3 regions of the Candidatus Clostridium eludens genome follow, and region 2 is predicted to be linked to each of the others. Evidence: riboswitches for the same ligand, from Rfam matches in the RefSeq annotation. Region 2 holds a riboswitch; each other region holds the start of a gene.
The links. A riboswitch is a leader RNA that binds a small molecule or an ion and turns the genes downstream of it on or off. The one in region 2 is predicted to bind S-adenosylmethionine.

Region 1: another riboswitch for S-adenosylmethionine. It lies ahead of nifB (nitrogenase cofactor biosynthesis protein NifB); the one in region 2 lies ahead of ACJDU8_RS16680 (DUF2325 domain-containing protein).
Region 3: another riboswitch for S-adenosylmethionine. It lies ahead of metK (methionine adenosyltransferase); the one in region 2 lies ahead of ACJDU8_RS16680 (DUF2325 domain-containing protein).

What each region holds. Positions count from the first base shown of each region.
Region 1 is NZ_JBJHZX010000021.1:54,582-65,021, forward strand. Features, by position in the region: gene ACJDU8_RS14470 (nitrogenase component 1) at 1-8, shown strand, start outside; gene ACJDU8_RS14475 (nitrogenase component 1) at 178-1,527, shown strand; SAM riboswitch class I at 1,634-1,737, shown strand; gene nifB (nitrogenase cofactor biosynthesis protein NifB) at 1,913-3,184, shown strand; gene ACJDU8_RS14485 (ABC transporter ATP-binding protein) at 3,300-4,127, shown strand; gene ACJDU8_RS14490 (nitrogenase component 1) at 4,187-5,701, shown strand; gene ACJDU8_RS14495 (nitrogenase component 1) at 5,730-7,241, shown strand; gene ACJDU8_RS14500 (nitrogenase component 1) at 7,280-8,656, shown strand; gene nifH (nitrogenase iron protein) at 8,971-9,789, shown strand; gene mnmM (tRNA 5-(aminomethyl)-2-thiouridylate-methyltransferase MnmM) at 10,057-10,440, shown strand, end outside.
Region 2 is NZ_JBJHZX010000026.1:57,133-67,572, forward strand. Features, by position in the region: gene ACJDU8_RS16645 (PEP/pyruvate-binding domain-containing protein) at 1-1,656, opposite strand, end outside; gene ACJDU8_RS16650 (TetR/AcrR family transcriptional regulator) at 1,673-2,296, opposite strand; gene ACJDU8_RS16655 (GDSL-type esterase/lipase family protein) at 2,426-2,986, opposite strand; gene ACJDU8_RS16660 (MFS transporter) at 3,053-4,279, opposite strand; gene ACJDU8_RS16665 (peptidylprolyl isomerase) at 4,396-4,920, opposite strand; gene ACJDU8_RS16670 (M3 family oligoendopeptidase) at 5,103-6,797, shown strand; gene ACJDU8_RS16675 (YopX family protein) at 6,885-7,244, opposite strand; gene ACJDU8_RS16680 (DUF2325 domain-containing protein) at 7,401-7,685, opposite strand; SAM riboswitch class I at 7,853-7,965, opposite strand; gene ACJDU8_RS16685 (DEAD/DEAH box helicase) at 8,238-10,343, opposite strand; gene ACJDU8_RS16690 (ATP-binding protein) at 10,343-10,440, opposite strand, start outside.
Region 3 is NZ_JBJHZX010000007.1:117,394-127,833, forward strand. Features, by position in the region: gene ACJDU8_RS06780 (SDR family NAD(P)-dependent oxidoreductase) at 1-532, opposite strand, end outside; gene ACJDU8_RS06785 (radical SAM protein) at 598-1,779, opposite strand; gene metK (methionine adenosyltransferase) at 1,808-3,004, opposite strand; SAM riboswitch class I at 3,305-3,413, opposite strand; gene ACJDU8_RS06795 (pyridoxamine 5'-phosphate oxidase family protein) at 3,589-4,044, opposite strand; gene ACJDU8_RS06800 (MFS transporter) at 4,124-5,386, opposite strand; gene ACJDU8_RS06805 (nitrogenase component 1) at 5,491-6,807, opposite strand; gene ACJDU8_RS06810 (nitrogenase component 1) at 6,811-8,226, opposite strand; gene ACJDU8_RS06815 (ABC transporter ATP-binding protein) at 8,257-9,048, opposite strand; gene ACJDU8_RS06820 (ABC transporter permease) at 9,065-9,874, opposite strand; gene ACJDU8_RS06825 (ABC transporter substrate-binding protein) at 9,920-10,440, opposite strand, start outside.

The DNA.
Region 1 (10,440 bases), on a different contig from region 2:
CTGTGTAAGTAAGTTGCACTGACACTTTGGTTATGGACGGGCAGGACTAAGTAATTTAGGATACACTGTGTAAGCAGGTGATCCTCTAACTATTAGCTCTAATAAAGTAATCAAAAAATAAAAAACTGCGAAAACGTAGTAAAAAAAATTTCTTAAGAATATATGAGGAGGATTAGAGTGGCTGAGACTAAGATAAATAAAAAAAGTAGTACAATAGTACATCCCCATTATGCTTGTGCAGTGGGTGGTGCATATACTGCAGTAGCAATTAAGAATGGTGTTCCAATTGCGAATTGTGGTCCGGGATGTATGTACAAACAATATTTTTTTATGGGATTTGAAAATGGTTTTCAAGGTTCTACCAGTACTGGTGGAGGTAATGTTGCCAGTGTAAATGTAGGTGAGAATGATATAGTATTTGGAGGTGAAAAAAAACTTGATGATTTAATAAAATCAGTTTTAGCAATTTACAAGGGTGAATTATTTGTGGTAGCTACAGGTTGCACTGGAGAACTTATAGGAGATGATGTTGGAGCAATTGTAAAGAAATACCGTGAGGCAGGTTACCCTATAGTGTATGCAGATACAGCTGGCTTCAAAGGTTCAAACCTTATAGGTCATGAAATTGTTGTGGAAGCAATCATAGACCAATTCGTTGGAGATTATAAAGGTGAAAAGAAAAAAGGATTAATTAATTTGTGGTTTGAGACACCTTTTTTTAATACAAATTGGCGTGGAGACTATCTGGAGATTGTAAGGATTTTAAAGAACGTAGGTTTTGAAGTAAATGTACTTTTTGGACCACAAAGTGGTGGAGCGAAGGAATGGAAGGAAATTCCTAAAGCACAATTTAATCTTGTAATATCACCGTGGGTAGGAGTGAATATTGCGAAACATTTAGAAAAAAAATATAATCAGCCTTATTTGCATATTCCTGTAATACCTATTGGTGAGGAAGCTACTACTGCTTTTATAAGACAATTAGTTGAATATGCAGGAATCGATGCTGAAAAATCAGAAGCGTTCATTGCAGAAGAAGCAGAATTGTATTATTATTTTTTAGATTCTTTTTCACACTTTTTTGCAGAGTATTGGTACGGCTTGCCTTCTCGATTTTCTGTTGTAGGAGACAGTGCGTATACACTTGCCTATACAAAATTTCTATCAGATCAGGTTGGACTTATACCTGTAAAGCAAATCATTACGGATAATCCGCCAGAGCAATTTAGAGAGAAAATAAGTAAGGAATTTAGGAATCTATCAGAAGGTGTATCTGTGGAAGTAGAATATATTGAAGATGGTTATCTTGCAGAAAAATCACTTTCAGAAGCCGATTTTGGTTCAGGAGTTCCATTGATATTAGGTTCATCATGGGAATCTGATGTAGCACGAGAAAAAAATGCATTACTAATAGAAATAGATCCGCCTTCTTCTGAGACAGTAGTACTGAACAGATGTCATATAGGATATAGAGGTGCCCTGCAGTTGATAGAGAGAATTTATACGTCAACTGTAGGTGGAAAATAAAAAATAATAATTATAAAAAATTAACTATTGACAAAACATCTAAAAAATTGTATAGTATCATCAATAAGTAAAGAAACTTAAAGTTGATTAAAATTTAATATAGAATTTCTTATCAAGAGAGGCGGAGGGACTGGCCCTATGATGCCCGGCAACCTGAATATTATTTATTCAATGGTGCTAATTCCTGCGGGGTAACCTGAAAGATGAGATATTAAGAAAGATTTAAACTTCTTACATTTCATCTGTGAGAAGTTTTTTACTTATATAATATTAATTTCGATACTTTAGTTGACCAGACACACTGGAGACTAAATAAACTGAATTTTATTCGGTTTATTTAGTCTTTTTTTATATTTAAGTTATCTAGAAAGGAGATAAATAAAATATGAGTGTAGATTTTGCAAGAAGTATAGAGGAGAGGACATTAACGCATCCATGTTACAACTGTATTTCTCACAAGTATGCAAGAATGCATATTCCTGTAGCACCAAAGTGTAATGTTAGTTGTAATTTTTGTAATAGAAAATACGATTGTGTGAATGAAACTAGGCCGGGAGTAACCAGTGAAGTTTTAACACCTAAAAAGGCCAGAGATAAATTTAATATAGTAAAAAACAAAGTGAAAAATTTGACTGTGGTAGGTATAGCAGGTCCGGGAGATCCGCTGGCAAATTTTGAAGAAACTAAAAAGTCTATAGAATTAATAAAAAAGGAATCGCCGGATATCACGTTTTGTCTTTCTACTAATGGATTGATGCTGCCTTTTTATGCAGATGAAATAATAAGACTGGGAGTCACTCATGTGACTATAACTATAAATGCAGTTGATCCTAAAATAAGTGCAAAGATATACAAATTTGTTAATTATTTAGGCAATGTACTTGAAGGGGAAGAGGCAGGAAATATATTATTGAATAATCAATTGTCAGGTCTTAGGTATATTACTCAAAAGGGTGTAATATGCAAGGTAAATATTGTAATGATAAAGGGAATCAATAGTAATCACATTCCTGAAATAGTGAAAAAGGTTAAGGAATGTGGAGCATATATGACAAATATTATGCCTCTTATACCGGTTAAAGACAGTGTATTTGAAAATATGCCTACAGTGAGTGATCTGGAGCTAAATGATATGAGAAAAAAATGCCAGCTAGATTTAAAGCAGATGTATCACTGCAAACAATGTAGAGCAGATGCAATAGGAACTTTAGATAAGGATATATCCGGTGAATTTAGAGGTGACAATGAAGAAGGTTTTAAAGGAGAAAATGTAATTGATCTTAAAAATAAAGGAAAACTTTACAAGGAAAGTAATTATAGATTTGCAGTTGCAACTAAGTCTGGCGTAAATGTAGATGCACATTTTGGACATGTGTCACAATTCTATATATACGATGTAGTAAATGGAAAGATTGAATTTAAGGAAAAAAGAATTATAAATAAATATTGCAATGGCATAGAGGAATGTGACGGACATGACAATAAAATATCAAATATTTTAAGAACTATAGAGGATTGCAATGCAGTACTTGTATTAAGAATAGGTTTTGAGCCTTTAAGCAAATTACGTGAAAAGGGAATAAAGGTATTTCAAATGTATTTTAATATAGAACAGGGCATAAAAAAAGCTATAGAATTACTTGAAAAAGATTCGTAAAAAACATTAAAAGTATTCCAAATGCAGAAGAAAGAGCCAAAGTGAATAAATTTGATAAATATACTAAAGATTCATCACCAAATTTTGTAGTTGAAGATTAGAGGGGGGGAGTTAAGTGAGTAAAGTAGTTGAAGAATTAAAGCCTGATGATTATAAAATTATAGTTAAAGATGTACAGAAATTTTATAATATAAAATCTGAAGGTAACCAAAAAGTGGATGAATTTTTAGCTCTGGATAGTTTGAATTTAAAAATAAAACAAGGAGAATTTATAACTATTGTAGGGCCTAGTGGATGTGGAAAATCAACTTTTTTAGATGTTCTAGCTGGATTATCTAAACCTACATCAGGCGAAATATATATAGATGATAAATTGATTACAGGACCAGATCTGGATAGAGGTATTATCTTTCAGGGATATGCACTGTTTCCTTGGAGAACTGTAGAACAAAATATTGAATTTGGCCTTGAAATAAAAGGTGTACCAAAGGATAAAAGAAGAGAAATAAGTAATAAATTTATTAAGCTTGTAGGATTAAGCAATTTTGAAAAAAGATATCCACATGAGTTATCGGGAGGTATGAAACAGAGGGTAGCAATTGCAAGAGCTTTAGCCTATGATCCTGATGTTTTACTTATGGATGAGCCTTTTGCTGCAGTAGATGCCCAAACTAGGGAACTGCTTCAGGAAGAATTGTTAAATATATGGGAAGAAACTAATAAAACTATTGTATTTATAACTCATAGTATTGAAGAAGCAGTATTTTTAGCGGATAGAGTAGTGGTAATGGCTTCTAATCCAGGCAGGATTAAAGAGATTATTGAAATAAACCTTCCAAGGCCCAGAAGCACCGTTAATGTAAGGATGTCTCAAGAATTTAATTCTAATAGAAATCGAATATGGGAATTACTTCATGATAATGATAAAAAATATGTGATTTAGAAATTATAATTTTGGCAACAATTGTATTTTATTAGTTAAATCAAGGGAGGATATAACATATGAAGAAATTCAATCTTAATACTTCTGTAGTAGACACCCGTGAGCAGCGGCTGGGGACTATTATTGGCTGGAAAACTGGAAAAGCTTCAGAGCTTTCTAAAGACTCTGCCTTTACTTGTGCAGGCTGTAAAGGAAATGGAGGAAAGAGGCTTTGTGAGGCTACAGGGCCTTTTACACAAGGTTCTACTTGCAGTGAGCAAATGGTAGAATGTCAGGCAGGAAATGTAAGAGATGCAGTTTTAATTCAGCATGCACCCATAGGCTGTGGAGCTGGTCAGGTAATCTATAATTCTATATATAGAAATGGACTTGCTATTAGAAATTTGCCTATAGAAAATATAAAAATAATTAACACCAATATGAAAGAAACAGATATGGTATTTGGGGCACTTGACAAATTGGAACGGTCTATAAGAGATGCTTGGGATAGACATCATCCCAGGGCAATATTTATTGGAACATCCTGTGCATCAGGAATAATCGGAGAGGATGTAGATAGTGTAGCCACCAAAATGCAGGAAGAACTTAATATTCCGGTTATTCCTATGTATTGTGAAGGATTTAGATCGAAGCACTGGAGCACGGGGTTTGACGCTACCCAGCATGGAATTTTAAGGCAGCTAGTTAGAAAAAATCCTAAGAAACAAGAGAATTTAGTAAATATAATTAACCTTTGGGGCAGTGATGTATTCACGCCTATGCTGGCAGAGTTAGGACTTGAAGTTAACTATGTTATAGATTTAGCTAAAGTGGAAGATTTAGAAAGGCTTTCAGAAGCTGCAGCTACTGTTACCTTCTGTAACACTTTAGGTTCTTATATGGCGGCTGCTTTAGAAGAGCATTTTGGAGTACCTGAAGTTAAGGCACCTCAACCTTATGGAATCGCAGGAACGGATGCATGGTTAAGAGAGTTAGCAAGAGTTACACATAGAGAAAAAGAAGCGGAAATATATATAGAAAAAGAACATAAAAGAATAGCACCTAAAATAGAAGAACTTAAAAAATTATTAAAAGGTAAAAAGGGTTATGCGGCTACAGGTTCAGCTTATTCTCATGGGCTTATTGCAGTGCTTAAAGAACTTGGAATTCAGGTAGATGGATCTTTAGTATTTCACCATGACCCGATATATGACAATAATGATTCTAGCAAGGATACTCTTAAATTCCTAGTGGATAACTATGAGGATGTTGCTAATTTTAGTGTAAGTAACAGGCAGCAGTTTCAGTTTTATGGGTTGCTTAAAAATGTAAACCCAGATTTTATTCTTATCAGGCATAATGGACTAGCCCCTCTGGCCTCCCGAATGGGAATTCCTGCAGCTCCACTGGGAGATGAACACCATGCCATAGGCTACAGCGGAATTTTAAATTTAGGTGAAACCATTTTGGAAATACTTCAGCATAAAAGATTTCATCAGGATTTATCAGAGCATACTAAGCTGCCTTATACAAAATGGTGGCTTGAGCAGAAAGATCCGTATATATTAGAAAAAAATAGTTTTGTGCAAATTTAATGGAATAGTTATTAGGGGATGATAATTTATGAAAGTTAACTTAAACACTTCTGTGGTAAAGACCCGTGAACAACGCCTTGGCACTATAATTGGATGGAAAACCGGAAGAACTTCAGAGCTTTCTAAAGATTCGGCATATACCTGTGGAGGATGTAAAGGTAATGGAGGAAAGAGGCTTTGTGAAGCCATAGGTCCTTTTACCCAGGGGTCAAGCTGTAGTGAAAGAATGGTGGAGTGTCAGGCAGGAGAGGTGAGAGATGCAATTTTAATTCAACATTCTCCCATAGGTTGTGGAACCAGCCAGGTAGCTTGTAATTCTATATATCGTAATGGCCTTGCAAATAGAAAATTACCTGTAGAAAATATGAAAGTAATTAATACTAATATAAAGGAAACAGATATGGTATTTGGAGCACTTGAAAAATTAGAACGATCTATAAGGGATGCTTGGGAGAGGCATCATCCTAAAGCAATTTTTGTTGCAACCTCTTGTGTTACTGGTATTATTGGAGAGGATATAGATAGTGTGGCAAGTAAATTGCATGAAGAGTTTCAAATTCCTATTGTTCCTATGTATTGTGAAGGCTTTAGGTCAAAGCACTGGAGTACAGGATTTGATGCTACCCAGCATGGAATCTTAAAATATATAGTTCGTAAAAGCTCTAAAAAACAAGAAGATCTGGTAAATGTAATTAATCTTTGGGGCAGCGATGTATTTACTCCAATGTTAGCTGAATTGGATCTTAGGGTTAACTATGTAGTGGATATGGCAAAGGTAGAGGATCTAGAACAGCTTTCAGAAGCTGCTGCTACGGTTTCATTTTGTCATACATTATCTTCTTACCTGGCAGCTGGATTGGAAGAGCAATTTGGGGTTCCAGAAGTTAAAGCCCCTCAACCTTATGGAATTGCTGGAACAGATGCATGGATAAGAGAATTAGCGAGAGTTACCCATAGGGAGGAAAAAGCAGAAGCATATATAGAAAAAGAACATAAAAGAATAGCACCCAGGATAAAAGAACTTAAAAAATTACTGAGTGGTAAAAAAGGTTATGCAGCTACAGGCTCAGCTTATTCCCATGGCCTTATTGCAGTGCTTGGGGAGCTTGGTATTCAGGTGGATGGTTCCTTAGTATTTCATCATGATCCTGTATATGATAATAATGATCCTACTAAAGATTCCCTGAAGTTTTTGGTAGACAACTATGGTGATGTTCCTAATTTTAGTGTAAGTAATAGACAGCAGTATCAATTCTATGGACTGCTTAAAAATGTTAATCCTGATTTTATTATTATAAGACATGCAGGACTTGCCTCTTTAGCTTCCCGTATGGGTATACCGGCAGTTCCACTTGGAGATGAACATCATGCGGTAGGTTACCAGGGAATTTTAAATTTAGGAGAAACTGTTTTAGATATACTTGCACATAAAAAATTCCATGAGGATCTATCTTCTCATGTTAAATTACCTTATACAAAATGGTGGCTTGATCAGAGGGATCCTTATATATTAGAAAAGCAACATTATGTTATATATTAGAAAAATAGCAGTGACTTTATAGAATAGGAGTGGATATAGTGTCCAATATAGAAATAGAATTAAAAGATATAAATAAAACTATAGAAAAATCAAATTCTATTGAACAGATTAGGTATGGATGTGCCCTGGGAGCTGTACACAGTGCTTTTGCAATTCCTAGAGTAATTCCTATTGCCCATTGTGGTCCGGGTTGTGTGGACAAACAAACTGCCAACATAGCTTTTTATAATGGATTTCAAGGAGGAGGCTATGGAGGAGGTTCTGTTGTTCCAAGTTCAAATATTTATGAAAAAGAAGTTGTATTTGGTGGTGAAGACAGATTAAGAGAACTTATAGATGCAACCTTTAAAGTCTTAGACGCAGATTTATTTGTAGTTATGACTGGGTGTATTCCAGACACTGTGGGAGATGATGTAGGAGCTGTAGTAGGAGAATTTCAGGATGAAGGACGTCCTATAGTATATGCAGAAACAGGTGGATTTAAGGGAAATAATTTCACAGGACATGAACTGGTTACAGAAGCTATTATTGATCAATATGTAGGTGACTATGATGGACCTTTAGAAAAGGGGCTTGTAAATGTGTGGTCACTACTTCCTTACCATAATACTTTCTGGAGAGGAGATCTTACAGAAATCAAAAGAATTTTGGAAGGTATAGGTTTAAAAGTTAATATATTATTTGGACATGAAAGTGCGGGGGTTTCAGAGTGGAAAAATATTAAAAAAGCACAATTTAATTTAGTACTATCTCCGTGGCTTGGTCTTAAGACAGCAGAAAAATTAAAGAAAAAATATAAACAGCCTTATTTACACATTCCTGTAATTCCAATAGGAGCAAAGGAAACCAGCAGTTTTTTAAGGAAAGTAGTAGAATTTTCAGGTATTGATAAAATTAAAGCTGAAGAATTTATTGAAAAAGAAGAAAAGAAGTATTATGAGTATCTAGAAGATTTTTCTGATTTTTATGCAGAGTATTGGTGGGGGTTACCAGCAAAGTTTGCTACTATAGGTGACAGTGCATATAATTTAGCTTTAACAAAATTTTTGGTAAATCAATTAGGATTAATACCTGCCATACAAATTATTACTGAAGATCCACCTGAAAGATATAGAAATAGTATTCGGGAAGAATATAAAAAAATAGCAGATGATGTTTCAGTAGATATAGAATTTGAAGAAGACAGTTATACTATTCATGAAAAAATAAGAAAAACAGACTTTGGTCATAAACCGCCTATTATTTTTGGAACTACCTGGGAGAGAGATCTGACTAAAGAATTAAAAGGTTCTATAGTTGAAGTAGGTTTTCCAGCGTCCTATGAACTGGTACTTTCAAAATCTTATGTAGGATATAGAGGCGCTCTTACTTTGCTTGAGAAGATATATACTACTGTAGTTGGAGCTAGTGCATAATTTTAATATCAAGTGATTCTTAGGTTCAGATGGAGTTTGCTTATAAGGATGAACTCTCTCCAGCTGAACATTATTAACAGTATTCTTAGTGTCTTCAGCGCTTAGAATACGTTATCCTTTAGGGGAAGAACTTATCCAGGAATGCAGCAGTGCTTATTTCCCACTTTGATAGAAAAGCAGAGAACCAAAATTTTTAATTTTGTGTGAATCGCTTTCGCAGAGTGCGATGGGGGTGTTAGCAATGGTAGTGACGGGATAAATATAGTTTAAATAAATTTAATAATAATATTTTCAATTTGAGGAGGAACATATATATGAGACAAGTAGCTATTTATGGAAAAGGTGGAATAGGGAAATCTACAACCACACAAAATTTAACAGCAGGTTTAGCTGAGCTAGGGAAAAATGTTATGGTGGTAGGTTGTGATCCTAAAGCTGATTCTACTAGACTTCTTTTAGGGGGACTTGCACAAAAGACGGTGCTAGATACTTTAAGAGAAGAAGGAGAAGATGTAGAATTAGATTATATAATGAAAACAGGTTTTGGTGGAATAAAATGCGTTGAGTCCGGTGGACCGGAACCTGGAGTAGGATGTGCAGGAAGAGGAATAATTACATCTATAAACATGCTGGAGAGGTTAGGAGCATATACTGATGACTTAGACTATGTTTTTTATGATGTATTAGGTGATGTTGTGTGTGGAGGCTTTGCTATGCCTATCCGTGAAGGAAAAGCTAAAGAAATATATATTGTGGCAAGTGGTGAAATGATGGCACTTTACGCAGCAAATAATATATCAAAAGGAATAAAAAAATATGCTAAAAAAGGTGGAGTAAGATTAGGTGGAATTATTTGCAACAGTAGAAATGTAGACAATGAAAAGAAATTATTGGAAACTTTTGCAAAAGAATTAGGCACTCAGCTAATTTACTTTGTTCCAAGGGATAATGTGGTTCAAAAAGCTGAAATCCACAAGCAGACAGTAATACAATTTGACTCTGATGAGAATCAGGCAGTTGAGTATAGGTCTCTTGCAAAATCAATAGAAGAAAATGAGCTGTTTGTAATTCCAAAACCTATGAGCCAGGAAAGACTTGAAGAAATATTCTTAGAGCATGGACTTATAGACTAAAACTTTTAAATGAAACACTAGCTTACAAGCTTTTCATTTCTCCATTTAGATCAAGTTTAACATAGCCAGGTATCTTCCTACATGTACTAATTTCATATATAATTGAAGATTGTGGGAAGGTATCTGGTGATGATTTACATATATAGTAATTAAGCCGTATCAATATTTAGGTATCTTAAAAATATGTTACTTTCTGCAATAACGAAATATGATATAATTTTAATGTATTTTAATTACACAACTATATAATATGGAGTTAACAGAGCTATGAATAAAAATTATTTTACTAATGCAGTTTCTATTGCTAAAGATATATGTATAAAGAAACTGAAAGAAGGAGACATTGCAGTAGATGCCACTATGGGAAATGGAAATGATACTGTATTTTTAGCGGAAATTGTGGGACAGTCAGGAAAGATATATGCTTTTGATATACAACAGGATGCTATTAAAAATACACAAAAAAAGATAGTTGAGAAAAATATTTTTAAATATGTAAAGCTTATAAATGACGGACATGAAAATATTGACAATCATATAACTGAAAAAGTGAAACTTGTTATTTTTAACCTTGGATATTTACCCAAAGGGGAACATTCTATTACAACTAAGGCAGATACTACACTTGCAGCACTTAAAAAGGCATTAAAT
Region 2 (10,440 bases):
TGAAGGAAATCGACTTTTAAGCCTCTTCCATGCCTCTTCATATTGAAGCCGTTGTTTCTTAAGAAGCTCTTCCACATCTATATTAAATTTTTTAAAATCCTCTACCTGCTTTTCAATCAGGCCTTCCTCTTCTGCAGTATCAGGTATAGATAATTCAAGTTCATGAGGTCCACGATGGCCATACTTTGAAAGATATTCTTCAACACTCATTTTCCCTTTAACCATATTTGATATACCCAAAACAGGTCCAAGACTTGCAAATTCTAAGTTTCCTCTTAGGTTAGATAGAAGCACACTAGCATCTTCAGTACCTGTTAACTTTTTTAGTTCATTACTGAGTTTATTGACTACAGCCACCATTTTTTGCCCACCCTTAACAGAAACCCATAACATTCTAGAACTATATAGTTGAATTTCTCTTTTCCATAAATCAAGCAGTTCATTCTCCGTTCTTGCTAATCTAATTGATAATGCTGTCCTTTTACACCAACTTGGTGTATTATGAAGAAATTCAGCCATGTTCTTTGATGCTTTTCTGGTGTTTATTAAAAAGCTTCTTACCCTAGGCAGTATTTCCTTGATATAACCCAATTTTGAAAATGGATAAACAGGTATACTCATTTCAACGGGTATATTTCCAAATATATCACTCATTTTTTCAACACCACTATTACTCCCAATTACAGAAGCCGCCGATGACAACTGGCTAATATTTGAATACATTCTTCCACAAATGTTACCCCAGAGATAGTATCCTGGTACTACACTAATTTCTTCATCCTGTGCCTTAAGTATGGACCAGGTCAGAGGTGTAGCTACATCAGACATTGCTTCTGCCACATTCGAATTACTCCAGAGATAATCTCCACACAAGGAATAATTTATTTCATAAGTATCAAGATTTCCTATATTTAAAGTTGTAATTGGCCTTGCTTGGAGTATATACAACTCTCCACTTGCAACAGCCCACTCTATATCTTGGGGTCCTTTAAACTCACTTTCTAATTTTAAAGCACACTTATATAATCTTTTTGAATATTTTATAAACCCATCTGGCCCGTCATATTTACCCTTAGGTTTTATAATTTTAAAGGAATGTGCATTAGCCTCTCCAGATACAAGTGATTCGCCAAAACCATGAACATAGTTGCCTACCATATGTGTCATATCACCTGTTATTGGATCAGCAGTAAACAAAACTCCTGAAATTTCAGACTGTACCATGCCCTGTACTACTACAGCTATTTTATGTGAGTCCTCCATACCTTGAAATCTACTGTACACTTTTACTCTTTCAGACTCTCTCGATTGGAAAACTGTTATTATGGCCTGAAGAACATCCTCCTTTTTAACATTAAGGACCGTTTCAAATTCACCTGCAAAAGAAGCTTGTGCTGAATCCTCACTCAATGCAGAAGATCTTACTGCAAATGCTGATTCTTCATTATTCTTCGTTATTTTTTCCAAATTACATTGTATATCATTCAAAGCTTCATTCTTAAGTTTTCCATACTCAAAAGCTTCAGATAAAACTATAAAACCTTTTGGTACAGGGTATCCACTCTGGTACATTCTAGCAAGCATGGAACCTTTTCCTCCTGCAAAGGACTGATTTTCCTGATTTAGCTGTTTGAAATCAACCACCATTTTTAACATACAAATCCCCCCTTTACTATTTATAAAAACATTTTTTTAATAACTTTATATATGAATCCATTTTTACTAATATCTCTTCATAATAAGACTGAGTTAGGGAAAGAGACTTTAATTTTTTATATTCTTCCGTTGAGATACCCTCCAAGGTCCATATAATAACTTTGACAGCCTGGTGTAAATCAATATCTTCCTTAAATTTTGATGTATCGAAGTCTTCAAAATATCTGTCAAGCCGATTGTTCATCATTTTTTTAGTCCTAAGCTCCAGATCGCTTTTTACATCATCAGCTTCCTCAACACTTGCAGACATAATAAAATTGAACATATCTGGATATTTATTGATTATTTCTATCTCTAATAAAGCTCTCTGCCGCAATCTATCAAAAATATCTTTTTCCTCTAAATCAGTTTTTTCAACTAAATCTTTAATAAATATTTTTACAGTATAGTCATAAATATATAAATATAGATCTTTTTTGCTGTTAAAATAATGAAATAGCATTCCTTTTCCTATATTTGCTGTCTTTACAATCTTATTTGTCGATGCATTTTTAAAACCCTTCTCTGCAAATTCTTTCATAGCTGCATTAATGATATACTGCTGCTTTTCAAGCTCTAGGCTTAGAAATTTTGAAAACATATTATTTACCTTCTTTCCACTCAAAATTGTGAAGCACAATAGACCACACTGGTCTACAATGTTATTATAACACCATAGACCAGTGTGGTCTATATAAATATTTATATATTTTCTGTTTTTGTGCTATCCTTATATAAAAATCATATCAGCTATTCTTTTATTTCCTTCCGAATTTAAATGAATACCATCAATATAATATCCTTCTTTTCCATATCCATTTTCCTCAGCAAATTCACAATAAAAGTCAAAAATTTTTATATTGTAATTTTTACAGAATTTTTTTAAGCAGTCATTAAACTTTTCTAAATCTTTATTTACATTTTGAAAATCACCCATAAACCCCCACCTGTCCGCTGCAGTTTTAACACAAACAGGTACAGGCAGCCCAATTAAAGGTTTTATACTGTTATGCATAATCTGAAAAACTATAGAAGCTATATTTGCCATAACCTGCTCTACTGGCAAATTCCATATAAAATCATTTGTTCCTCCCATAACCATTGCATACGATGGCTTTTCAAGGATAACATCATTATATAGCCTAGAAAGCATACCTGCTGAAGTATCTCCAGATATGCCTTTGTTTATAACTTCAATTTTTAATTTTTTCTCTAATAGGGCAGTCCATACTTCACGTCTTCTTACACCATAACCATATGTTAAACTATCTCCAAGACAAACAATTTTCATTTTCACCATTTCCTTTATATCAAATAATTCTAAGCTTTTTCACCTCATATTATTCATTTCCAATTATCATGTATCAGTCTTTAAACTTGATTCTCCATTTTGTATTAATATTTTACTGCCTATTAAGAAAAAACTTTGAATAAACATAAATATGCCTGTTCCTATAAGCAGCCACTCTATTTTAATCATATCGGATATTGGCCCAAATATCAGCATTCCAAGGGGCATCATAGAGCTGGATATCATGGTCAGCACTCCAAATACCCTGCCTAAAAAATCCTCTTGTACTTTCTCCTGCAATAATACCATAGAAGGTGTATTAAATAGTGGAATAGCTATTCCAACTAAACCCATAAAAAACAAATATAATATAAAATTAGGTGTAACTCCAAGTAAAAAAGTACATGTTCCTATGAGAAAACTTGACAATGTCATGGTATAAATCCTATTTTTAAATCCTCCCCAATAAGCCATAATAACTCCTCCTAATATCATCCCGCTGGAAAAAGCAATTTCAATTGAAGTTAACCTCCATACATCATTTCCAAAACTCCGTGATACCTGTAAAGGAGTTAAAAATGCAGCTGGAGCCGATAAAAAGAAAAATATCATACAAAATAAAAAGAATTTCTTTATATAAGCATGATTTTTGATATATGTAATTCCCTTTTTCATATCTATAAAATAACCATTGGTCTGTTTTTCTAATGCTTTATTATGAGCAGGAACGTGTAAAAATAAAATTAACATAAAAATTGCTATAGCTGCAGTTACAACATCTATAAAAAATATTACCTCTATTGTGGCTATAGTAAGAAGTGCTCCACTAATCATAGGAGATATCAACATAACAATTGATTGTATACTTCCATTTGTGGCATTAACTTTAGTGAGTTTACTTTCAGGTACAAGCTGAGGAATAAATGCACCTATTGCTGGAGTTTGAACAGCCGTTCCAAGAGCTCTTATGGCAGATATAACAAAGAGCAGCCACACTGCATCATATCCCAAGAGAAATAATATGGCCAGTACAAGCGTTGATATTGCAATAAAAGAATCCGATAAAATAATTAATATTTTTCTATTATACCTGTCAGCCCATACTCCTGCAAAAGGAGAAAGAAAAAATGTAGGGAGAAAACCGCTGACAATGGATATGGTCATCATAATTCCAGATTGTGTTTTTAATGTAATAAACCATATAATTGCATATTGAACTAAGGACGTTCCAAAAAGGGATATAGTCTGACTAGCCAAAAAAAGTATTATGTTCTTTTCCCAATTTCTATTCATATATAGCTTTCACTCCCATCATATTTAATCATAGACTTATAAAAAAATAGCAGTCTCAACTGACAATTGAGTGCTACTATTTTTAATATTTTTCACCATAACATTATTCTATAAGTTTAATCATCTATTTTTTGAGGTTCATCATATTTTTCGCCAAAAGTTTCTACAGTTACACTTTTCATCTTTTGATCTTCATAAGGTTTATCATCATAATCTCTTTTCTGTAATACTATTTCATCTACTTCTTCAATGCCCTCTGTAACTTTCCCGAAAGCAGCATACTGTCCGTCAAGGTGAGGTGCATTATCTGCCATTATAAAAAATTGTGAACCTGCAGAATCAGGAGCCATAGTTCTAGCCATGGAAATTACCCCTTTTTCATGCTTCAAATTGTTTTTAAAGTTATTAGATGAAAACTCACCTTTAATTGAGTAACCCGGTCCTCCCATTCCTGTACCTTCAGGGTCTCCTCCCTGAATCATAAATCCCGGTATAACCCTGTGAAAAATTGTACCATTATAAAATCCTTTTTCTACTAACGATATAAAATTATTTACTGTATTAGGTGCAGCATCTGGATAAAGTTCTATTTTCATCAGCTTACCATTTTCCATTTCAATTGTAACTATAGGATTTTTCATTCTTTTCCCTTCTTTCTATAATATGTAATACAGCATATGCCGCATTTATACAATAAACTTTATCAAAACCGCTGTCAAGTAAATAATTTTCTTTGTTCCAATGAAATATGAAATTATTTATTTTGAAAATTAATCCATTTATATTATAATATTAGTAAATTTAAACATATTGGAGGTATATTATGAAATTTAGTGAATTCAAATACGAAAGACCAGACTACAATGAAATCAAAAAGTCCATTAACTCTCTTGTGGATAAACTAAAATTAGCTGACAGCTGCGAAAAACAGTTTGAATGCATAAATGGTATAAATGACATAAGAAATCACCTGCAGACTATGGGAACTCTGGTTCAAATAAGACACAGCATAAATACAAAGGATAAATATTATGACGAAGAGAAAAGCTATTGGGATGAATATTCCCCTCTATACGACGAACTTGATTTTACATTTTACAAAGAATTGATTCAATCAAAATTCAGAAAAGAATTGGAAGAAAAACTAGGAAGGCAATTTTTCACCCTAGCTGAATTTTCTTTAAAATCTTTTTCACCGGAGGTGATAAAAGACCTTCAACTTGAAAATAAATTGTCATCAGAATATACCAAACTGCTGGCTTCTGCAAAAATTCCCTTTATGGGTGAAATAAAAAACCTATCCGGTCTCACACCTTTTATGCAGAGTAAAGATAGACAAATAAGAAAAAATGCTTCAGATGCCAAATATAAATTCTTTTCAGATAACGAAGGTGAAATTGACAGAATATATGATGATTTAGTAAAGGTGAGAACCAGAATAGCACAAAAATTGGGATTCAAAAACTTTGTGGAACTAGGTTATATAAGAATGAAAAGAAGTGATTACACTCCTGAAATGGTGGCTAAATTCAGAAATCAGGTGGAAAAGTACCTTGTACCTGCTGCTTCAAAGCTCTATGATAGGCAGTTAGAGAGATTGGAACTTAACACCCTTACCTATTATGATGAAAAATTTGAATTTACAACGGGAAATGCCAAACCAAAAGGCAGTCCAGAATGGATAGTTTCAAACGCCAGTGAAATGTACTCTGAGTTATCTTCGGAAACCGGGGAATTTTTCAAATTCATGCTGGAGGAAGAACTTTTAGATTTAGTAACTAAAGAGAACAAGGCCGGAGGTGGATACTGCACCTACATCCCCGATTATAAGGCACCTTTTATATTTTCAAATTTTAACGGCACTTCAGGGGATGTAGATGTTTTAACACATGAAGCCGGTCATGCCTTTCAGACGTATCTATCCAGGTGGATTGAAATTCCTGAGTGCATATTTCCAACCTATGAGAGCTGTGAAATACATTCCATGAGTATGGAGTTTTTCACCTGGCCCTGGATGAATCTATTCTTCCAAGAAGATGCAGATAAATATAGGTTTGCCCATCTTGAAAGTGCTGTGAAATTCATACCTTACGGAGTTACAGTAGATGAATTTCAACACTATGTATATGAAAACCCAGAGGTAAGTCCTGAGGATAGAAAGAGAGCTTGGAGAGCCATAGAGAAAAAATATCTGCCTCATAAGAATTATACTGGATGTGATTTTCTGGAAAGCGGAGGATGGTGGTTTCAGCAGTCCCATATATTCAATGTACCTTTTTACTATATAGATTACACTCTGGCACAGATATGCGCCCTTCAATTCTGGAAAAAAGCAGTGGATAATAGAAAATCTGCCTGGGAAGATTATATAAAAATATGCCATGTTGGAGGAACCAAGTCCTTTTTGGAGCTTGTGGAAATTGCTAATCTTAGATCCCCTTTCCAAGATGGATGCATAAGTTCAATTATAGAGCCTATCAATAATTGGTTCAATTCAATAGATGATAAAAAACTATAATTCAGACTTGTATATTTGATTAAACTTCCAGAATAAATTTTGTTCTGGAAGTTTATCACTATTTGACTATTAATTGTTCACTTATTACTATGAAAAAATATTACCAATAACAATAGCATTTTCATTAATCATCTGAATGTATAAATACTCGTTTTCCACATAGAAGCCATATAATTCCGTATCTTCACTTAGTTCCCCACATTCACCTATGAATTTTCCAAAAGAACATCTGCCAAATTTAACCGGAAGCTTTGGAGAACTTTTTTCATTATTTATTCCTATAATATCTCCTTCAAAAATTTCTACACCATTTTTATCCTTTAGTCCTGTAAATTCTGTAACTACAAACCTATCTTTATGGTTTGAATACTCTTTTGGATATGGGTTATTACTTATATAGAAACAATTATCTTCTTTATCCCAAATTCTAAATTTAAATTTTCTCATTTGATACCTCCTCATTATTGACTAGTTATTTTTGTGAAGATTTTTCACTGCTTTTTTTAATTAAATATCCAATACATACTGTAAATATATATTACTAAGTAGAACACTTAGTGTCTCAGTTTTTATAGAATATTTTAGATTGTACATATTTTTCATTTAATCAGTAAGTATATTTTTAATATTTGCTTGAATACATATCCATGAACGTTTTGAAAACATAACTAAAGTATGATTTTTTTTAGATTGTTTTTTTATTATTTTAGTCATGTTATGTCCTACAAAATCTGTAAGTACCAACACTAGATCCGTATTTTTAGGAATTTCTATTTTCTTATCCCCTTTTTTTCTACCTGTAATGTGGTTAACTTTATTAATTCCGTATTTATCTAGATTATCTTTAATGTTGTCAAGTCTGTCTCCTCCTACAATTAAAATATTCATAAAAATCTCTCCTCTTTAATAATATATAAATTTACTGATACTCAATCTCCACCTTGTTTATCTATAAACTTAATTCTAAATACAAGAAAAAGGCTATTTTCCTTATATATAAGAAAAATAGCCTCTATTAGCAAATAACATAACTTAATTTAATAAGACTTCTACTTTTCTTATCTTTCAGAGTATATAGTACACTCTGCAGGAATTGACACCGATGCATATAAAAAATGTCGGTTGTCGGGTTTCATAGGGCCTTTCCCTCCACCACTCTTGATAAGAGTATAATAATATATTAAGTTTTTAAGCACTCATTCCAATTATGTATACACCTTATATAATAGTGATTATATTTGCCTGTGTCAATACTAAATTTATAAAATCAGGGCAACGGCTTATAAAGAATAAATTGCATTATTAAACTTTGTCCTATTTATGGTACGGTTCACCATAGCCTACCCATATTATATTTTAGCCAACAAATTTATTATTGCTATTTTATTAAATACTAAATTCACAAATTAGTATCTATTTTCTTCATTCTTATTATAAAACCTAATTGCAATCATGCCCTAAATATATTTTTACTCCTTCTAAATCCAATTTATTTTTAATAATATATTTTATTCTCAAATTATCTGGTAACAGCATCCTATATTTATTAGAGGATAAATATACTTCTACCATTTCTGGATTATCTTTTAAATATAGAAATATTTCATCTTCAGTAAAGTTCTTTTCTATCACTCTACTTATATCTTTCTTTATATCAGGCCCACTTATAAATGTTTTACCATCCTCCAATTTATAATTTACACCTCCATACAACATATTAAGTAAAAGTTGTAGAGTTCTATTTATCTTCGTGCCTTGAAACGTTCTAAGTCCAACTTTATCATTCTTCTCCGTCCATTGAAATTTTTCATACCTTAAATTGTCTTTAGAAAGTTTTGATAGAACTTCTTTTATATTTTTATTATAATCAATCCAATAACTCTCATCTTCCAATATTGTTTTCATTCTATTTCTTATTTCGTTGGTTACATTGCCACTACTCCCTAAAAATACAGGGGGATTTCCATCTAAAGCCTTAGTTACATATATTTTTTTACTTCTCAATTCTATATCTTTTATTTTCCAAATACGTGCCGACAAAAATATATTTACCCCTGTATGTATGCTGGGAGACAGGGGAATTTCACCTATCTTTTTATGACTATTGTAAACAGAAAAATTATTTTCCGTTTCAAAATGGGTAAAAAATTCACTTCCTCTTAAAAGCTTTTCTGTTTCTAAACCTGTTATAGCTTCATTTTCTAAAATCTCTATATAATTCTTTTTTATTAAGTATTCTAATAGCTCAAAGTACTCATCATCTTCTATATCCTGCCAGCATCTAAAACTCCTATTTATATTTTTTAAATCTTCAAAAGACATTCCTGTATTCTCCAAAAGAATAGATATTATTTGATGAGCCAAAACATCATAAGGCTTCACTATAGGATCAAATCTATCTATTATACTCTCTTCATAAAGTGATAGTGCTGCTAACCCTTGCAATAAAGACCATTCATCAGTAGCTATAAAATGCAATATATTTTTTCTTGTAATTCTACCACTTCGTCCCAACCTCTGTCCTAAACTGGCTACAGAATGTGGAGCATTATACTGAACTATACTGTCTACTGAACCTATATCTATTCCTAATTCCAAAGTGGAAGTACAACATATAGTGAATAATTGTCCCCTGCTGCTCTTAGCAAACTTCTCCACGGTCAATCTCATATCCTTACTCACAGAAGAATGATGGGCAAAATATCTAATATCGGAGCCTCTCTCTTTTCCTAATTTACCAAGACCTACAGCTAATCTTTCAACTTCACCTCTTGAATTGGGAAATACCAGCATGGATTCTCTTTGAGAATAATCATAAATTTCTTCCAGTGCCTCTCCTGACTCTTTCTTTATATTTGATTCATAATAACTTTTAGTAGCTTCCAAAGGATTCTTGCTTTTATCAAGCAGTACATCTGTAGCTCTATTGCTTATAAAAAATTTCTTAACTTTTTTATAATCTTCTCCGTTTAAAGTAGCTGACATACCTATGAATCTAGGTTCTTTTTCCATATATAATTTTATTCTTTCTATTAGAGATCTCAATTGCATACCCCTATTACTTTCCAGAAAGCTGTGTATTTCGTCTACTATTATCCATTCCGTTTCCCTAAATAATCCTTTTGCTTCTCCGGGTCTCAGGGCTAACATAGCCTCTATAGATTCCGGGGTTATAAGTAGTATCCCTTTAGGTTCCTTCAAGAGTTTATTCTTTTTTTCCCTAGATGCTTCCCCATGCCAACTTGTAACGGGTATATCTATATAATTGCATAGTTCTAATATCCTCTTAAATTGATCATTTATAAGAGCTATTAAAGGAGATATATACACAATTTTAAGGCCGGAACTCCAGTCCTTTATGGAATTTATGGCTGGCAAAAATGCTGCCTCTGTTTTGCCAGAGGCAGTTGGTGCTGCCAATATTAAATTATGATCCGTATTATGAACATGTTTTATTGAAGCTTCCTGTATTCTTCTCAAACTTTCCCATCCTTCATCATATATATATCTACGTATTTCTTTCTGTAATAAATCAAAACTACTCATTATAAAACCTCAATTTCATCGTCCTTATTATCCTCGTCTTTAGTTACAGGCACAGCTTTTTTACCAAATTTCGCATAGATTATATTTTCAATACTTT
Region 3 (10,440 bases), on a different contig from region 2:
CATAATGCACTAATTCTCTTGCCAAGTGTTTTGTAAAACCTATTACTCCAGCTTTTGCAGCTGCATAATGAGGTCCTCCAAGAATTGATATTGCCCTACCTGCCTGAGATGCGATATTTATTATCCTACCTTGCTTTTGCTTTTTGAAACTTTCAATAACAGCTTTAGAGCAAAGAAAAACACTTTTTAAATTTCTATCAATAACAGCATCCCATTCTTCTTCTGTTAAATCTTTCACTGTTTTTGAACCGCTGTCACCACCTGCATTATTGACTAGTATATCTACTTTGCCATACTTTTCAATTACGGATCTAAATAAATTTTCAACCTCTGATTTTTTAGTCACATCAGCTGTTATTCCATAGCCAGTACCACCATTATCATTTATCTCATCTGCTATTTTTTGTACTTCAGCCTGATTTCTTCCATTTATAATAACCACAGCTTCTCTACTAGAAAATTCTAAAGCTATTTCTCTGCCTATACCTTTAGATGAACCCGTAACAACTACAACTTTCCCTTTAAAACTCATCTCAACCTCCTCCTATAAAATATATCATCTGATAATCACAATACCCTCAATTAATTTATAATTATTTATTTAAATATAGGCAATAATTCATCCTCTATTTTATATAAATCATGGCAAAGCGTTGTAGGCGCAGCGTTACAATCGTACAGTTGATCATAAGTAAATCCTGCTTTTCTAAATATATTATAAACTTTATATGCCATATCCAAATGCCATTCAGGTTCTGGTGTACGATGTCCCTCCAAAGCCGAGCCTGGATTCGGACACCATGCTCCTGCTAAGCATATTACTCCCTTTGACGCAAGATATTCCACTCCTTCTAAGGTAGATTGTTTAGGTTCAATTCCGGCAACTATATTTGATCTTACCCTACCATAACCAAACACCTTTACTGCACGCTCTAGAGCTTTTATCCAGTTCTCCCAACCGCCGCATTGTTCTACTTTACCCGGACAGATACTTTTAAAAATATTCTTATCCCAAATTTCTATATTCATTGCAATTGTCCTATATCCCGCTTCCTTATACTTGTCAATCACTTCAAGATCAAGTGGAGCTCCTATAACTCCCGTTCCATTGAAGTCCTCTAGACCAGTATACTCTTTAATAGCTTCAGCTACATCAATGTAATACTCTACCTCTCTTCGCTCTGCTACAAAACCCCCACTTATAGTAATATGTTTTGCACCATTTTTATAAGCTTTTGCTGCCGTTTCTCCTATCTGATTAGGATACTTCCACTCTATTCCCTCCTTTTCTGCATAAGTATCTTTTGTAGCATTTATATTGCAAAATAGGCAATCTAATCCCTTATCTTTTAATGCACATTCATTACTATAGGCTACAAAAATTGTACCTTCTCTATTGTAAGTGGCTACATTTGACATATCCATACCATCGGAAGTTTTATAATCATAATATTTAGGATGGCTTAAAAATTCTATTGGAAATATCTCATTTTGATTTTCTATGAGATAGTATTTATCATTTTCATACTTAATCTCATACTTGGACTTATTATCCCATCTAAAGCCTACCTTCAATCCTCCTGGTGTACTAAATCCAGTAGGAAATTCAATTCCTACATGGGGATCATGGTCATATTCAAACAATGTATGGATTTGCTTTTGATATTTTCTATCAAAATCCAAATGTTTGAATATGGCAGGATCCACTTTTATTCCTTCAACCATAGCTGCATTTTTTATGGCCAATTCTCCATGAAGCTGTTTTTTTATATTACTCATACGAAAAAATCCTCCTACTTAATTTTATTTAAGAATAGACAATACTACTCTCTAATTCTTTTTTAATTTCATTAATCCTATCAAGTTTTTCCCAAGGCAAATCTATATCTGTTCTCCCAAAGTGTCCATAAGCAGCTGTACTTTTATATATAGGTCTTCTCAAATCAAGATCCCTTATAATTGCAGCTGGTCTTAAATCAAACAACTTATTTATTATTTCCACTATCCTGTCATCACTTATTTTTCCTGTACCAAAAGTGTCTACACTTATAGATACTGGTTTTGCCACACCTATGGCATAGGCTATTTCTATTTCTATTTTATCGGATATTCCTGCTGCCACTAAGTTCTTTGCTACCCACCTTGCAGCATAAGCCCCAGATCTGTCAACTTTGGTTGGATCTTTCCCTGAAAATGCTCCACCACCATGTCTTCCATATCCTCCATAGGTATCAACTATTATCTTTCTTCCTGTAAGTCCAGAATCAGCCTCTGGCCCCCCTTTTACAAATCTTCCTGTTGGATTTACAAGATATTTTGTATTTGAATCTATCAACTCTTCTGGTATTGTCACTTTAATAACTTCATCTATTATGTCTTTTTCAATTTGGTCATGGCTTATGTCTTTCTCATGCTGGGAAGATATAAGTATAGTATCAACTCTTATAGGTTTATCTCCTTCATACTCTACCGTAACTTGTGTTTTCCCATCAGGTCCCAAATATGGAATTATGCCTTTTTTTCTTACTTCCGCAAGCTTTCTTGAGAGCTTGTGTGCCAGTGCTATTGGAAGCGGAAGATATTCTGGCGTTTCATTTGTTGCAAATCCAAATACCATTCCCTGATCTCCAGCTCCAATTGCCTCAATATTTTCCTTTTCACCCTTTTTAGATTCTAGGGACTCATCCACCCCAAGTGCAATATCTGAAGACTGTTCGTCTATGGATGTTAACACTGCACAGCTAGCTGCATCAAATCCAAATCTTGAATTATTATATCCTATATCACTTATAGTTTTTCTCACTATCTTTGGTATATCTACATAAGCTTTAGTTGATATCTCGCCCACTAAAATCACAAGCCCAGTATTTACAACTGTCTCACAAGCCACCCTTCCATTTTTATCTTGTTCAGTAATTGCATCCAGTATTGCATCCGATATCTGATCACATATTTTATCAGGATGTCCCTCTGTAACAGATTCTGATGTGAATAATCTACTCATTTTTATCAATCTCCTTTTTTCTATATTTTATCTTTCCTTATTACCACTTTAGTAAAAAGTCTATTTGCTTTTATATCTTTTTAATTCCATATTTACTCATAGTTAAAAATTTATATGACCCATGTAATCCTTTCATCTTAACCACCCCCAACTTTTTATTCATTTTCTACTAAAAAATGTACAATAAAAGGCCAAGTATAACCATAGCCTAACGGATAAGTTAACTTGACCTCCAGTATTCTAGTCAGTCCAAATAAAAAACTCCCTGTAGAGAAACCACAAGAAGTTACATTCTTTTGCTTCTCATCTTTCAGGTTATATTACCTGCTGGAATTAGCACCATTGAATGTGAATACATTCAGGTTGCCGGGCATCATAGGGCCAGTCCCTCTGCCTCTCTTGATAAGAAATTTTATATTTAATTATTCAATTTAAATGTATTGTACAGCCTTTTAGTTGTTTTGTCAATACAAATTTAAAAAATAATTCTAATTTTCAAAATTTATATCATAATATCCATATATAACTACTGACACCCAAGTACGCTCTTAAAATCCAATTGCATTCCATGGTAATTTTTTATCTTATGGCAAAATAACTTCAATGCCACTTGCTCCCTGGCCTTTATTGAAATCCAATATTTTCAACTCTGATGGATCTACACGAAATATTATATTGTTACCTAAACCATTTTTTTTAATTCTTTCTTTGAACCTGGGATTTTTTTTAGCTATCACTTCAATAGCCTTTGTAATCTCTCCTTCACCTGTAACTTTGGCAGCTTTACCCTTTATTGTAACGTTAATAAAAGATGCTACTTCTTGATTTTCATGTTGAAAAAAAACTGAAACATTTGAATTATGTTCTATTTGTTTGACTTTTATAGTTCCTTCGCCAGTTGAGAAATAAATGCTATACCCATCTACACCAAAAGCACCTAAAGTTCTCAAAGCAGGTGCATTCTCACCATCTACCGTAGCCAATACTATATACTTTGTATTAGCTAAATATTCTTCTACAAAATTTTTATCAATTGCCATTTATACATACCTCCTATAGTATTTAATTTATATTTATATTTATATCAAATATTCTACAATTTCAAGAACAAGGAGTAATTTATTTTTCTCTCATAATTTTTGTTTTACTTGTCCTTTTGTTAGATGTAAAAAATTTGACATATATATCTCTCTTGTCAAGACTATACTGATTAAAGTATACATTTAACATAATATATACTCCACTTAAAACAAAAATAGGAATAAAGCTTAAAAATATAGCTTGTATACCAAAAGTCTCACCAATAAATCCTCCCAAAATAGGACCAAAAGCTGCACCTATACCTGTACAAGCAGCAAACAATGCAGATATCTTGCCTTTTTTACCTTCTATCTCGCCTATTTGAGAATACGTAATTAAATTAGTCATACCTAATCCAGAACCCATAATTAATGTGCCCACACTTAAAAATGCCATATTACTTGTTAACACTATAAATATCATGCCTATAATACTCAAAATAAAGCTACTTATATATAAATTGTGTATTTTATATTTATCCAAAAGTTCCCCAGCTGTAAATACAACTAAAATAAAGACTCCACCCTCTAATATTATTAACCATGAGGCATAATAAGATGGAAGATGATAATTTTTCACTATTAAAATAACTATAAAAGTCACAAAACATGAAAAAGCTGCTGTTGATAAACTCTCTATTAATATAGATTGCCTTATAATTTTATTATTTAAAGTTAATTTAAAATCTAAGGTCTGTTCTTTAAAAATATCTATTATGTTTATATGAACTGAAGTATTATGTTTTTCACTTAGCCATATCAATAATATAATCGGTATTAAAGTAACTACACCAATGTAAACAAAAATATTTTTATAACTAATAAATTGAACAATATACCCACCAATAAGAGGGCCTAGAAAAGTTAAACCAATGGACATGGAGCCTTTATACCACCCTGCTCTTTTTTTACCTATTAATTTTAAATTTTTAAAAAAAGCAGCATTTAGAGAGGTCATTCTTAATGAATTGCCAAATCCCTGAAAAAGCATAATAATCATTATAAATATTGGTAACACAGCAAAAGGAAATAAAAAAATCGTTGTAGAAAAAATAACGCCTCCAATTATATATAATTTTCTTGAGCCATAATGATCAATTAAAAATCCAGAAGGCAAGACTAATAGCATTAATCCAAGTCCAGAAATTCCTTTTATTAAGCCTACCTGAGCGGTATTAGCATTTATACTCAAAGCATAAAGTGGCACTATCATTTGGAGTATTCCGCTAGCCGTTCCTGATAATATATTAAGTAATATAAAGCCTAGTACTATTTTATTATTAGTATTCAATATTTTGTACATAAAAACCCGCATTCCCTTCAATATGCTCAAGGCACAAAACTTAGTTTATTATATAAAATAATAAAAACAAAAGACCAAATTTTGAATTATTATACCCTATATCACTAGCTAAAATTTCTGACCAATGTAGCTATATCTTCAAGTAAAGTAACCGCACCTTTATATCCCATATATGTTTTATCTAAAACCACACTGTCCCATATAGGAAAGGATATATGATGAATAGGAACATTAATTTTACCTGCAATTTCATTTTCTAATGAACTTCCAAGTATCAATTCAATTTCGCTATTTTCAATGATTTTATTTATTCTCCCTTGGTCTTCTTCAAAATATAACTCTACTTCCTGTGAAGATAAAAAATTTCCTATTTCTTTTCTTAAATGCTCTTTATAAATATCCTCTGGATTATCTGTAATAATAATAGTTTTAGGTATAAGTCCTAACTCCTCCAAAAAACCACTTACCCCCAACGCCAAATTTGATTCAGAAACAACTGCAAACTCTTTTTGTAAATTGTATTCATAATAAAAGTCTGCTATATTTTCTAAATAATAATTGAGCCTATTCTCTTCAGCCTTTATAAATTCATCTAATACCTTTTTATCTATATTAAGCTGTTTACCGACCTTTTTTATAAAAGAACCTGTATTGAAACCCACAGGCAAACTGTTAAAATTTAAATAAGGTATATTATATTTATCTTTTAAATATTCTACTGCTTTTATTCCTCGAGATGAAAATACTAAATTTAATCCGGCATTAGGAATCTGCTGCCATTTTGCGATATCTTGTTGAAATCCCAATAAAGTGTTTACTTTTAATCCTATAGATTCTAAAATTCTTTTTAATTCAAATAAATTTCCCTGCCAAAATACATCTTGATTTGGAATAATTCCAAATATATTTACAAGCTCTTTTTGCCTTTTAGAAGATATATCATAAATTTTAGGTAACTGTTCAATTAAGGTTCTTACTGTAATTTCATATCCATAGTGTATATCTCCTTTAAATCCAGGAGTTTGTACATTTATAACAGGATACCTCTGTTCCTGAGCTTCTTTCGTCATAGCTGGTATATCATCACCTACTAATTCAGTAGCACATCCACTTAAAACTACATATAAATCAGCATCTAGCACTTTAATAGTATTTTTTATCTGTTCCCTTAATCTGGATGTTCCTCCGAAGATCACCTGTTTTTCGATGACATTGCTAGAAGACACCTGAATACCACCGGTATATCCTGAACCTCTATTACCGCTTACTTTGTTTACTCCTAAATATTGCTGAACTGCGCAACCTGCCGTTGAATGTACGATGGGTACAGCTTTTTCTATATTTTCAACTGTCTGAAGTGCTCCAGACAATGCGCAGCTATTTCTAGAAGCGTCAATTATACTAGTATTATTTATATCCATACCTTATTTTACCTCCTGTTTTATATACCAATTAATGCTTCTATTATACCAATTTTTGTTATAAGGTAATCTATCTGCTTTGGCAAGTTTCTCCACAAATTTTTTATTTTTAATTGCTTTATTAATGGTCTTTACAAGATTTTTAATGCCATTAAACCCTAATATATCTAGATTATCTATAGCAACAGAAGGGATTCCAAGCTTTCCGGCTAAAACACTATGATGACTTAATCCTATATATAAATCAGGATTCAATTTACTTAAAATACTTTCTTCTTCAAAAGGCTGCCCATTTGCCACATGAAATTTTATGTTTTCATCTAATTTTTCAATATAAATTAAATCTTCTTTATTCAAATCATCTATATGATCCACGGTTATTCCTGCTAAACTTCCTTCCAATTCTTTTATTAGCTTTACAACTGAAAATGCTTTAGAAGTAGGTAAATTTATATATACTCTCAATCCATTTAATTTATTTTTATTTATATATTCTTTTAAATCATCAGAATATTCGAAGATCACAGTTTCTACATTTTTTTCTAATCCTAAAGCTTTTCCTATACTTATAAGCCAGTTGCTTGTCCCTTGTATACCCATAGGATATAAATTTAGCAAAAATGGTATTTGATATTTTTCTTCTAATGATTTAACAAAATAATCTCCCTGATCCTTGTCTATGCTAACAGAAAGTGCTGCTTTAGGTATTTTATATATATTTTCTAATGTTGAAAATTGTGGTAATACATTTACTTCAATACCTATTTTATTTAACAAATTTTTAATTTCATCTAATTCTTTTTCACTTTCAGATATGGAAATTAAATTTATAAGATTAGATTGAGTTTCTTCTTTTTTACTTGTAACTAAATATTTACAAATGGCATGAAATACAATATCACTTCCATATATTCTAGTTTTAGATTTAAAACCATCAGAAAAAATAGGAACAATTTTTATATTTAATACATCCTCAAGTTCAATTATAGGAGATAAAATATCATCATTATTTATGGCTATTACAGGTGTGGCCACTATAAAGATTACATTAGGTTTATAACTTTTATATAACTTTCTTATTGCCAATTCTAATTTTTCACCACTGCCCAAAATTGAATCTTTTTCATTTAGATTAGTAACAATCCATCTTCTAGAATTACGTTTAGATAAGATATTCAATTGAACTGAACTGCAGCCAAGTGGTCCATGAATTATTATACCTGCATCCTCAATACCGTTAAGTGCCTGAAGAATATATATAATTTCATCAAATGAGGCTTGAGAAAATGTTCTTATTTTTTGATTTGTTTTTCCTTCTTCTATACTATTTAAAACTTGGTTGATATCTCCATAATATGCACTTAAAGTATTCAACCTTTTTTCTCTTATTTGAGGTTTTCTCTTATTCAATAATCCCATTCAAACTCCTCCTACCTTTCAATTCCAAATTTAAATATAGTACTCAACATCATCCTTAAACTCTCCGAAAAACTCATTATATATTTCATTTCTAATCTTTATATAGTCATAGTCACTGCGCTTTTTTGATCTTGGCACTTCAACTTTTACAATTTTTTTTATAGTACCAGGACGGCTTGATAGGATGACTACACGATCAGCTAGAAAAACAGCCTCATCAATATCGTGGGTAACCAGAATCATTGTGGTTTTCTCCTTTTTCCAGATTTTCAATATCTCCTGCTGCATACTCATCCTAGTAAATGCATCCAGGGCACTAAATGGCTCATCCAGTAATAATATATCAGGATTATTAACTAATGCCCTAGCTATACTTGCACGCTGCTGCATCCCACCTGACAATTGGTGAGGATATGCTCTTGCAAATTTTTCTAATCCCACCAGTTCCAAATGCCTTTTAATAATATTATCTTTTTTATGATGATTTAATTTTTCCTGCAGTCCGAATTCAACATTTTTTTCAATATTAAGCCATGGAAAAAGTCTTGATTCCTGAAAAATTATTCCTCTATCAACACCGGGTTTTTCTATTAGTTTATCTTTAGAATATACTTTCCCTTCATATTCCCGTTCAAGTCCGCCGATTATTCTAAGCAAGGTACTCTTGCCGCACCCGCTTGCCCCAATAATACATATAAATTCATTCTTATAAACTTCCAAGTTTATATTATTGAGAACTTCTATATTTCCTGAATCTATAATAAATCTTTTATATAGATTTTGAATTTTCAAAACACCATTGGAAGTATTTTTCGAGCTCATGAGATCACTCCTAACCCTATGAATTAATATTCCATTTCAAAACTCTTTTTTCCACTATTTTTATAAATGTATCAATAAGGAGTCCTATAATACCTATTGAAAACACCCCAACAAGCATTACATCCGGCTGGGACAGCTCTCTGGCATAAGAAATCAAATAACCTATACCTGAAGATGCCGCAATAAGTTCAGCTCCAACTACGCTCATCCATGCACTTCCTATTCCTATTCTAAGGCCTGTAAATATAGAAGGAAGAGCTGATGGAAATATAATTTTAGTAAGAATTATAAATCTCTTTTTTTCAAGTATACTCCCTACTTCCATATATTTCTTGTCCACATTTTTAATTCCGTGAATTGTATTGAGAAGGACTGGCCAGAATGTACCTATACATATAACTACAACTTTAGATGTTTCTCCTATACCCAGCCACAATATAAGCACTGGCACCCAGGCAATTACTGGTATAGGTCTCAAGATTCCTATCAAAACAACTAATGCTTTATCAAGTTTTTTGCTCAACCCAAGCAATGTTCCAAGTGTTATACCAAATACACAGCCAAAAACATAGCCCTTTATTACCCTTAATAAACTTATTCCTAAATCCCTAAATAGATCTCCACCTTTAGTCAAATCTACTATGGTGCTAAAAATTATACTCGGTGACGGCAATACGGATATGTTAATTAAACCTTTGCTGCTGTAGATCTGCCATATTATTAAAATAAATACTGGTATTAACAGCATCAAAATGTAGTCTGAAATTCCACTTATACTTCCTTTAATTTTTTTAACTTTCTTAGGCTTTAGTTTTATCTCTATCAATACAGTGGCCCTCCTTTTTTAACTATGCCTTTATAAAAAACTTGCCTATTGTATACCTGCTTTCTTTGCATAACTTAAATCTATTAAATCATCAACATTTACATCTTTTCTTATAATCTTGTTTTCCCTTAAAAATTTAGCTGTATCCTTTACTGATTGTATACCTTCATCTGTAATATTAAGGCTATGTGAGGTTTTATCAAATCCAGGTTTCAAAACATCTTCTGCTACCCCGGTATCCTTAGAAATTATCTTTATAGTCTCCTCTGGATTCGCTTCTATCCACTTTGCTGTCTTATTCAGAACTTTTAACAGTCGCACAGCTATATCAGAATGCTGTTTTAAAAATGAATTTTGGGCAATAATCACATCAACTTCTTTTTTATATCCCGTGCCGTCAGCTATCTGGTCCACCGTACCCGTACTTACGGTCTGTGTAACAACGGGTTCCCAAATGACTGCCGCATCAATATTGTTGGATAATAAACTTGATTTTATATCTGCAGGTTGAAGATTTACCTGTTGAATATCACCGGGTTTTAAACCAACTGATTTTAAATATATAT